DNA from 3 places in the Stenotrophomonas sp. 112478_Sma genome. Region 1 is predicted to be linked to each of the others. Evidence: predicted binding sites of a transcription regulator. Region 1 holds the regulator's gene; each other region holds the start of a gene.

The links. The regulator HrcA, encoded in region 1, represses chaperone genes, less so after heat shock. The targets are predictions, from matches to a motif close to TTNGCACTCNNNNNNNNNGAGTGCNAA.
Region 2: the regulator HrcA is predicted to act here: its motif matches at 1,552-1,578, upstream of rpoH (RNA polymerase sigma factor RpoH).
Region 3: the regulator HrcA is predicted to act here: its motif matches at 1,927-1,953, upstream of ACZK08_RS17545 (co-chaperone GroES).

Annotation. Positions count from the first base shown of each region.
Region 1 covers NZ_CM151072.1:1,631,441-1,634,716, reverse strand. Annotated here, with positions in the region: gene dnaK (molecular chaperone DnaK) at 1-632, opposite strand, end outside; gene grpE (nucleotide exchange factor GrpE) at 839-1,354, opposite strand; gene hrcA (heat-inducible transcriptional repressor HrcA) at 1,418-2,482, opposite strand; gene recN (DNA repair protein RecN) at 2,597-3,276, shown strand, end outside.
Region 2 covers NZ_CM151072.1:3,891,997-3,895,272, reverse strand. Annotated here, with positions in the region: gene ACZK08_RS17740 (response regulator) at 1-603, shown strand, start outside; gene ung (uracil-DNA glycosylase) at 600-1,313, shown strand; gene rpoH (RNA polymerase sigma factor RpoH) at 1,590-2,465, shown strand; gene purD (phosphoribosylamine--glycine ligase) at 2,547-3,276, opposite strand, start outside.
Region 3 covers NZ_CM151072.1:3,849,372-3,852,647, forward strand. Annotated here, with positions in the region: gene groL (chaperonin GroEL) at 1-1,511, opposite strand, end outside; gene ACZK08_RS17545 (co-chaperone GroES) at 1,593-1,880, opposite strand; gene ACZK08_RS17550 (endonuclease) at 2,193-3,276, shown strand, end outside.

The DNA.
Region 1 (3,276 bases):
TTGGCGATCTCGATCACCGAGACGTCGAAGGTACCGCCGCCCAGGTCGTACACAACGATCTTGCGATCCTTGTTGTCGCCCTTGTCCAGGCCATAGGCCAGCGCGGCCGCGGTCGGCTCGTTGATGATGCGCTTGACGTCCAGGCCCGCGATGCGGCCAGCATCCTTGGTGGCCTGGCGCTGGCTGTCGTTGAAGTAGGCCGGCACGGTGATGACCGCTTCGGTGACCTTCTCACCGAGGAAGTCCTCGGCGGTCTTCTTCATCTTCTCCAGTACCTTGGCCGAGATTTCCTGCGGCGCCATCTTCTTGGCATCGCTGGTGGCCACCCACGCATCACCATTGTCATGGGCGAGGATGCTGTACGGGACGTGGGCGATGTCCTTCTGCACCTCGGCGTCGGTGAACTTGCGGCCGATCAGGCGCTTCACCGCGTAGAAGGTGTTCTTCGGGTTGGTCACCGCCTGGCGCTTGGCCGAGGCACCGACCAGGACTTCGCCGTCCTTGGTGTAGGCGACGATCGACGGGGTGGTGCGATCGCCTTCCGAATTCTCGATGACGCGGGCCTTGCCGCCGTCCATGATCGCCACGCACGAGTTGGTGGTGCCGAGGTCGATACCAATGATCTTGCCCATGGGGGAGACTCCTGAGAAATGCTGTGTGGATGTCAGTCCGGCCGCTCGGCCGGTGGATGAATGGGATGTGGGGGAGGCTCGTGGAACATTCAAGCCATCTCCCGAACGCTGTGTTCAGCCGTTCAAGGTTCGCCGGGCATTGCCCGGCGATGACGATCCGGGGGTAGCGCCGGGCCATGCCCGGCGGCCGCTCCCGGATCGACCGCTCAGTCGGCGGCCACCACCACCAGCGCCGGCCGCAGCAGGCGCTCGTTGAGCAGATAGCCCTTCTGGAACACGGTCACCACGCTGCCCGGGGCGGCGTCAGGGGCCGGCACCTGGCTGATCGCCTGGTGGTGCTCCGGGTTGAACGGCTGGCCGGTCGGGTCAATCAGGACCAGGCCGTTGTCGGCGGCGACCTTCAGCAGCTGCTTGTAGGTCAGCTCCAGGCCCTCGCGCAGCGGGTGCGGGTCGTCGCCGGCGGCCTTCAGGCCGGCATCCAGGCTGTCGAACACGGGCAGCAGTTCGCCCAGCAGCTTCTCGTTGGCGAACTTGCGGGCCTGCTCGATGTCGCGGGCCACGCGCTTGCGCTGGTTCTCCAGGTCGGCGCGCTCACGCAGCGCATCGGCCCTGACCTGCTCGACTTCCGCGCGCAGGCGCTCCACTTCGTCATTGACGCCTGCTGCGGCGGCCGCGTCGGCGGCGCTCTGCTGGGATTCGAAATCTGGATGTTCGTGGTTCATGTCTGGGTCCCTGGCGGTCACTCCCCGCCTCCACCCACCCTAGTGTGGGCGGGATGCTGCGTTTCAAGCGTCCGCGGCACCGGATCCGCGTCCGGTCGGTGAAAAGGCCGCCCCCAGCACGTCGGCGGTGGCCTGTACCAGCGGGATCATGCGGTCGTAGGCCATCCGCTTCGGCCCGATCACCCCCAGCACGCCCAGCACCTGCCCGTTGGCCGCATACGGGGCGGTCACCAGCGAAACGCCCTGCAGCGGCATCATCCCGGTCTCTTCGCCGATGAAGATGCGCACGCCCGGGGCCTGGATGGTCCGCTCCAGCAGCTGCAGGATCTCGCGCTTGCTGGAAAACAGCTCGAACAGTTCACGCAGGCGCTCCAGGTCGGACAGGTCCTGGACCCCCATCAGGCGCGTCTGGCCCGCCACCAGCATGTCGTCGGCCGCGGGCTGCAGGGCCTGCTCGGCCAGTTCGATGCTGTGCGCCAGCAGCTGCTCCAGCTCGGAGCGGGCATCGCGCAGCTCCAGCAGCAGGCGCGCCCGGATCTCCGCCAGCGGCAGCCCGGCGAAATGGGCGTTGAGGTAATTGGCGACCTGCTCCAGCTGGCCCGGCGCGAAGTCCTGGCGGGTTTCGATCACCCGGTTCTGGACCTCGTTGTCGGCGAACACCAGGATCGCCAGCACCCGGCGGCCGTCCAGCGCCACGAAATCGATCTGGCGGAAGGCGAACTGCTCGCGCCGCGGCGCGCTGACCACGCCGACGAAGTGGCTCATCGCCGACAGCAGCTCGGAGGCACTGCCGAGCAGGGCCTGGGTGCTGCCGCCACCGGCCAGTTCCTGGCGCAAGCGGGCCAGCTCGCCCTCGCCCGGCGGCTGCATCTGCAGCAGGCTGTCGACAAACACCCGGTAGCCATGCGCGGTCGGGATCCGCCCGGCGGAGGTATGCGGCGACGCCAGCAGGCCCAGGTCCTCCAGGTCGCCGAGGATGTTGCGGATGGTGGCCGGGCTGACTTCCAGCCCGGCCACGCGCGCCAGCGTCTGCGAGCCCACGGGCTCACCATCCTGGATGTGGCGCGCGATCAGCGTGCGCAGCAGATGGCGCGCGCGCGGGGCGAGTTGGTCGGCGGAACCGTGCATGGAATCAACCTGTGAGACACGGAGACTAGATAATGGCGCCGGATCACCTTGGCAAGCCATTGGACCGCCCGCGTGCGCGTGCTAGCGTTGCGCGGCTCAGATACCCCCAGACCCATGCTCAGACACCTATCGATCAAGGATTTCGCCGTCGTCCGCGCTACCGAACTTGAATTCGGGCCTGGCATGACCGTGGTTTCAGGCGAGACCGGCGCCGGCAAGTCGCTGATGGTCGACGCGCTGGGCTTCCTGTCCGGCCTGCGCGCCGACAGTGGCGTGGTCCGCCACGGTGCCGCCCGTGCCGAGCTGTCGGCCGAGTTCGCGCTGGAGCATCTGCAGGCCGCACGCCAGTGGCTGGCCGACAACGAGCTGGACGATGAGGACCAGTGCCAGCTGCGCCGCGTGATCCGCGCCGACGGCGGTTCGCGGGCCTGGATCAACGGCCGCCCGGTCACCCTCGCCCAGCTGGGCGAACTGGCCGCGCTGCTGGTGGAAATCCACGGCCAGCATGAACAGCAGGCCCTGCTGGCGCGTCCTTCCCAGCTGGCCCTGCTCGATGCCTATGCCGGCAACGAGGAAGAGCGCCGTCAGGTCCGCCGCGCCGCAGCCGCCTGGCAGGCACTGGTCGATGAATCCCTGGCGCTGTCGCAACAGGGCGACGTCAGTGACCGTATCGGTTTCCTCGAGCATCAGCTGCGCGAACTGGACCGTGAGGATCTGGAGCCCGAATCGATCCTCGCGCTGGGCGCCAGCCATCGGCGCCAGGCCCATGCCAGCGCGCTGCTGACCGCCTGCCA
Region 2 (3,276 bases), 2.0 Mb from region 1:
GTCCGCGAAGCTGCCGGCCAGGCGTACGTGCCGGTGATCGTGGTCTCCGGCGATGCGCAGCAGCATCTGGAGCAGCGGCGCTTCACCGAGTACGTCACCGACTATTTCGACAAGGCGCTGGGCCATGAGGCGCTGGCGACCTTCATCCGTGGCTATGTGCAGCCGCAGACCATTCCCGGGGCGACCATCCTCTACATCGAGGACAGCCGGGTGGTGGCGGAGGCGACCAAGCGCATGCTCGAACGCCAGCAGCTCAACGTGCTGCACGTGGTCAGTGCCGAAGAGGCCTTCACCCTGCTCACGGCCGAATCGCTGGGCCGCAGCCGCCACCGCATCGACCTGGTGTTGACCGACGTCACCCTGAAGGGCGAATTGAGCGGACGCGACGTGGTGCAGCGCGTGCGCGTGGATTTCGGCTACGGCAAACGCCGACTGCCGGTGCTGGTGATGACCGGCGACGGCAATCCACACAACCAGACCGGGTTGCTGCAGGCCGGTGCCAATGATCTGGTGCTGAAGCCGATCGAGGAGCGCCTGCTGGTGACCAAGGTGCTGTTCCAGCTGCGCCTGGCCCGCTTGAACGATGGACCCCTGTTGCGATGACCGATGACGTAGTGGACACCCCGACGATCCAGCTGGAACCGAGCTGGAAGCAGCAGGTCGGCGATTACCTGTTGCAGCCGCAGATGCGCGAACTCTCCACCTTCCTGCGCCAGCGCAAGGCGGCCGGCGCGGCGGTGTTCCCGCCGGGGCCGCAGATCTTCGCGGCGTTCGACGCCACGCCGTTCGAACAGGTGAAAGTGGTGATCCTGGGCCAGGACCCGTACCACGGGCGCGGCCAGGCGCATGGACTGAGCTTCTCGGTGCCCGCCGGCGTTCCGGTGCCGCCATCGCTGCTGAACATCTACAAGGAGATCGAGGGCGACCTCGGCATCCCCCGTCCCGATCACGGCTGCCTGGTGCCGTGGGCGCAGCGCGGCGTGCTGCTGCTCAATGCCGTGCTGACGGTGGAGGAGGGCAGGGCCGGCGCCCACCAGGGCCGCGGCTGGGAAGGCTTCACCGACCACGTGGTGGATGTGCTCAACCGCGAACGCGAAGGCCTGGTGTTCATGCTCTGGGGGGCCTACGCGCAGCAGAAGGGCAAGGTCATCGATACCCGGCGCCATCGTGTGCTGAAAGCCCCGCATCCCTCGCCGCTGTCGGCCCATCGTGGCTTCCTCGGCTGCCGGCATTTCTCGATGGCCAACGATTACCTGCAGCGTCGCGGGCAGGCGCCGATCGACTGGTCGCTGCCGCCGCGCGCGGCGCTTTGACCTCCGCAGGCGGCCGGGCCTGAACACCGGGCAACGTTTCCTGGCCTGAATGGGCCTCCGGAACGGCCCGTTCAGCTCCGCTTGACCGGAATCGGCCGGTTCTCAGCAGGTAATTGGTTGAATTCCAAGGGATTGTGAATCCCGAAAAGCGCGCTCGCCACTGTCATCAAATCGCGCTACGGTAGGGCTCTGTTTGGGACCAGTGTTGCATCAATAGGATGCTGGAACTTTTTCTCCTTTAGCAGTCCAAATCCCGGACTGCTAAGATGGGTGCCTATGAGCCAGAACACCTCTACTGCCCTTGTGGCAAACAATCTCCCGATTCCCAGTGCGCTCGGTTCGCTGGACGCCTACATCGGTGCCGTGCACCAGATCCCGGTGCTGTCGGTCGATGACGAACAGGACCTGGCCCGTCGCTTCCGCGACGGCAACGATCTGGACGCTGCCCGTGAGCTGGTGCATTCGCACCTGCGCTTTGTGGTGCACGTGGCCCGCGGCTACAACGGCTATGGCCTCGCCCTGGGCGACCTGATCCAGGAAGGCAACATCGGCCTGATGAAGGCGGTCAAGCGCTTCGACCCGGACATGGGCGTGCGCCTGGTCTCCTTCGCCGTGCACTGGATCCGTGCCGAGATGCACGAGTTCATCCTGAAGAACTGGCGCATCGTCAAGGTCGCCACCACCAAGGCGCAGCGCAAGCTGTTCTTCAACCTGCGCAAGTCGAAGACGCGCCTGGGCTGGATGAACGCCGCCGAAGTCAGCGCGGTGGCCAAGGATCTGAACGTGTCCGAGCGCGAGGTCATGGAAATGGAGTCGCGCCTGTCCGGTCGCGATATCGGTTTCGATGCGCCCAGCGACGAGGATGACGATCATGCGCCGCCGTCGCCGGCCGCATACTTGGTGGCCAACGATGAAGATCCGTCGATGGCCTACGAGCGTGCCGACAGCGAGGACAACCAGCTGCAGCTGCTGCGCGAAGGCATGGCCGAACTGGATGCGCGTTCGCGTGACATCATCCGCCGCCGTTGGCTGGATGCGGACAGCAAGGTGACGCTGCAGGAACTGGCAGACGAGTACGGTGTGTCGGCCGAACGCATCCGCCAGGTCGAGGCGAATGCCCTGAAGAAGATGAAGGCGCTGTTCACCGCGTGATGTGACATCACAGGTATCCAACAGAAAACCCGGCATTGCCGGGTTTTTTGTTGGGCCTGCCAAGCAGCAGTCCGCTGCCTTTTACGCGTGCTCACGCGCGATCGCGCGCCAGCCGATGTCGTTGCGGTGGAATTCGTTGGCCCAGCTGACCTTGGCCACACCGGCGTAGGCATTGGCCTGCGCATCACGCACGCTGTCACCCAGCGCCGCCACGCACAGCACGCGGCCGCCGGCACTGACCACCCTGCCCTGCGCGTCCAGTGCAGTACCCGCATGGAAGACCTTGGCGCTGGCCGGCACCTCATCCAGGCCGGAAATCACTTCGCCCGTGACCGGCGATTCCGGGTAAGGTTTCGCGGCCAGCACCACACCCAGCGATGGGCGCGCATCCCACTGTGCCTGCACCTGGTCCAGGCGGCCATCAATGGCGGCTTCCACCAGCTCGACCAGATCCGACTGCAGGCGCAGCATCACCGGCTGGGTTTCCGGGTCACCGAAGCGCACGTTGAACTCGATCACCTTCGGTGCGCCGCTGGCATCGATCATCAGGCCGGCGTAAAGGAAGCCGGTGAACGGAATGCCGTCGGCGATCATGCCCTGCACGGTCGGGTTCACCACCTCGCGCATCACCCGCGCGTGCACCTCCGGCGTGACCACCGGGGCCGGTGAGTACGCGCCCATGCCGCCGGTGTTCGGCCCGGTATCACCGTCGCCGACTCGCTTGTGATCCTGCGAGGTGGCCATCGGCAGCGCATGCACGCCATCGACCATCGAAATGAAGCTGGCTTCCTCGCCGTCGAGGAATTCCTCG
Region 3 (3,276 bases), 2.1 Mb from region 1:
AGCGCCGAACGGGTCACCTTGGTCGGGTCCAGGATGCCGAACTGCAGCATGTCGCCGAACTCACCGGTGGCGGCGTTGTAGCCGAAGCTGCCGCTGCCTTCCTTGACCTTGTTGACGATGACGGACGGCTCTTCGCCGGCGTTGGCGACGATCTCGCGCAGCGGGGCTTCCATCGCGCGCAGGGCGATCTGGATGCCGTGGTTCTGGTCTTCGTTGGCGCCCTTCAGGCCGGCCAGCGCGGTGACCGCACGGACCAGTGCAACGCCGCCGCCCGGAACCACGCCTTCTTCAACGGCTGCACGGGTAGCGTGCAGGGCGTCGTCGACGCGATCCTTCTTTTCCTTCATTTCGATTTCGGTGGACGCACCCACCTTGATCACGGCAACGCCGCCGGCCAGCTTGGCCACGCGTTCCTGCAGCTTCTCGCGGTCGTAATCCGAGGAGGTGTCCTGGATCTGGGTCTTGATCTGCGCAACGCGCGATTCGACCGCAGCCTTGTCGCCCACGCCGTCGATGATGGTGGTGTTCTCCTTGGAGACCTGCACCTTCTTGGCGCGGCCCAGGTCCTTGATGGTGGCCTTCTCCAGCGACAGGCCCACTTCTTCGGAGATCACGGTGCCGCCGGTCAGCACGGCCATGTCTTCCAGCATCGCCTTGCGACGATCGCCGAAGCCCGGGGCCTTCACGGCCACGACCTTGACGATGCCACGGATGGTGTTGACCACCAGGGTCGCCAGCGCTTCGCCTTCGACTTCCTCGGCCACGATCAGCAGCGGCTTGCCGGCCTTGGCGACGCCTTCCAGCACCGGCAGCAGGTCACGGACGTTGGAGATCTTCTTGTCGTGCAGCAGGATGAACGGGTCATCCAGGTCAGCGGTCTGCGACTGCTGGTTGTTGATGAAGTACGGGGACAGGTAGCCGCGGTCGAACTGCATGCCCTTGACCACGTCCAGCTCGTTGTCCAGGCCCGAGCCTTCTTCAACGGTGATCACGCCTTCCTTGCCGACTTCCTTCATCGCGTCAGCGATGATCTGGCCGATCGACTCGTCCGAGTTGGCCGAGATGGTGCCGACCTGGGCGATCGCCTTGTCGTCAGCGGTCGGCTTGGAGATGTTCTTCAGCTCGGTGACGGCAGCCACGACGGCCTTGTCGATACCGCGCTTGAGGTCCATCGGGTTCATGCCGGCAGCAACGGCCTTGGCGCCTTCGCGGATCAGGGCCTGGGCCAGCACGGTGGCGGTGGTGGTGCCGTCGCCGGCGTCGTCGTTGGTGCGCGAAGCAACTTCCTTCACCATCTGCGCGCCCATGTTCTCGAACTTGTCAGCCAGTTCGATTTCCTTGGCGACGGAGACGCCGTCCTTGGTGATGGTCGGGGCGCCGAAGCTCTTCTCGAGCACGACATTGCGGCCCTTCGGGCCGAGGGTGGCCTTGACGGCATTGGCGAGAACGTTGACGCCGCGCACCATGCGCGAACGGGCGTCTTCACCGAAACGGATATCCTTGGCAGCCATTGCAATTACCTCATTGGTCGCGCCGGGCCGTGCCCGGCGGCTGGGATGTGGGGATCAGGTTGAAACAGGTCGCGGCGGGGCTCAGCCGATGACGGCGAGCACGTCGTCTTCGCGCAGGACCTTGTACTCGACGCCTTCGCTCTTGTACGAGCTGCCGGCGTACTGGCCGTAGATGACCTTGTCACCGACCTTCAGCGACGGCGCGCGCACGCTGCCGTTGTCCAGCGGCTTGCCGGGACCGACGGCCACGACTTCACCCTTGGTGGACTTTTCCTTGGCCGAGTCGGGGATGACGATGCCACCGGCGGAGATTTCGTCGGCTTCGATCGGCTTGACCACAACGCGGTCGTGCAGCGGCTTGATGCTCATAGGAGACCTCTTAAGTGATTGATTGGTCTAAAAAAGTCCGGCGATGTTAGCACTCGCACCAGGCGAGTGCCAGAACCGCACGTGAAGAAACCCGACAAGGTCGGGAGCACGGCAGAGATGGAGCCCCCCGGGAGGCTTTCAAGGGGCATAGCGAAAAAAGTTTCCGCGCCGGACGCTGCGGCAGTGCGGTGGGGCGGCCCCGAATTAGGTGACCAACGTCGCACTGTCAGATATCTGACGTTCATTTACGACAAAGTGTCACTGGATCGGCCTTAGGCTCGGCCGCGCATTCCCAATCACAAGGAGTCGTCGATGCGATTGCTGTCCCCGCTCGCCACCGCCTGCGTGCTGGCCCTGGCCACCGCGCCGGCCCAGGCCGAGGTCTTCATCAACGAACTGCATTACGACGACAGCACCGCAGCCGGTGACGTCGGCGAGGCGATCGAGGTCGTGGCCACCGCCGGCGAGGATCTGTCCGGCTATCGGCTGTATCTCTACAACGGCAGCACGCCGTCGGCCGCTTCGGTGTACGCCAACACGGCCGTCCCTGCCGGCAGCGCGGCCGGGTGCGGCAGCGCCACCCTGGCCGTGGTCAGCTATCCGACCAACGGCATCCAGAACGGTCCCAACGACGGCATCGCGCTGGTCGACGCCAGCGGCAAGGTGGTCCAGTTCCTCAGCTATGAGGGCACGATCACTGCCTCCGGCGGTCCTGCCGCAGGCATGACCAGCCAGAACATTCCGGTGGCCGAGACCAACAGCACGGCCCCTGGCACCTCACTGCAGCTGACGGGCAGCGGCAGCCAGTACGCCCACTTCACCTGGGCCGAATCGGCGACGCAGACCTTCGGCAGCTGCAACAACGGCCAGACCTTCAGCGGTGGGGGTACGCCCGGTCCCAATACGCCGCCATCGGTGTCCACCACCACCCCCGCCCAGGGCAGCAGCACGTTCCCGGCCGCGGCCGATCTGGAAGTGGTGTTCAGCGAGACGGTGAACCTGGCCAGCGGCGCCTTCGCGCTGAGCTGCGGCGCCTCCGGCAGCGTACCGCTGACCCACCCGGCCAGCGGCAGGAGCGTGAAGGTGTCCACCAACACCGCGCTGGTGGCCGGTGAGGCCTGCCGCTTCGACATCCGCGCCGCGCGCATCACCGACCTGCAGGGCGCGCATCCGGCTGCCGACAGCCGCATCGCCTTCACCGTGGCCAGCGCCACGGGCAACCCCGATCCGGGCAATCCCGGCGTACCGGCGGGCTACTACTCCAGGGTCAACACCTCCAGCCCGAGCCAGCTGCGCTGCTCGCTGCACGCGACCATCAAGGGCCACACCGCCTATCCGTACAGCGGGTCGGGCACCAGCACCTGGACCATCCTGGAGATCGCCGACGAGGATCCGA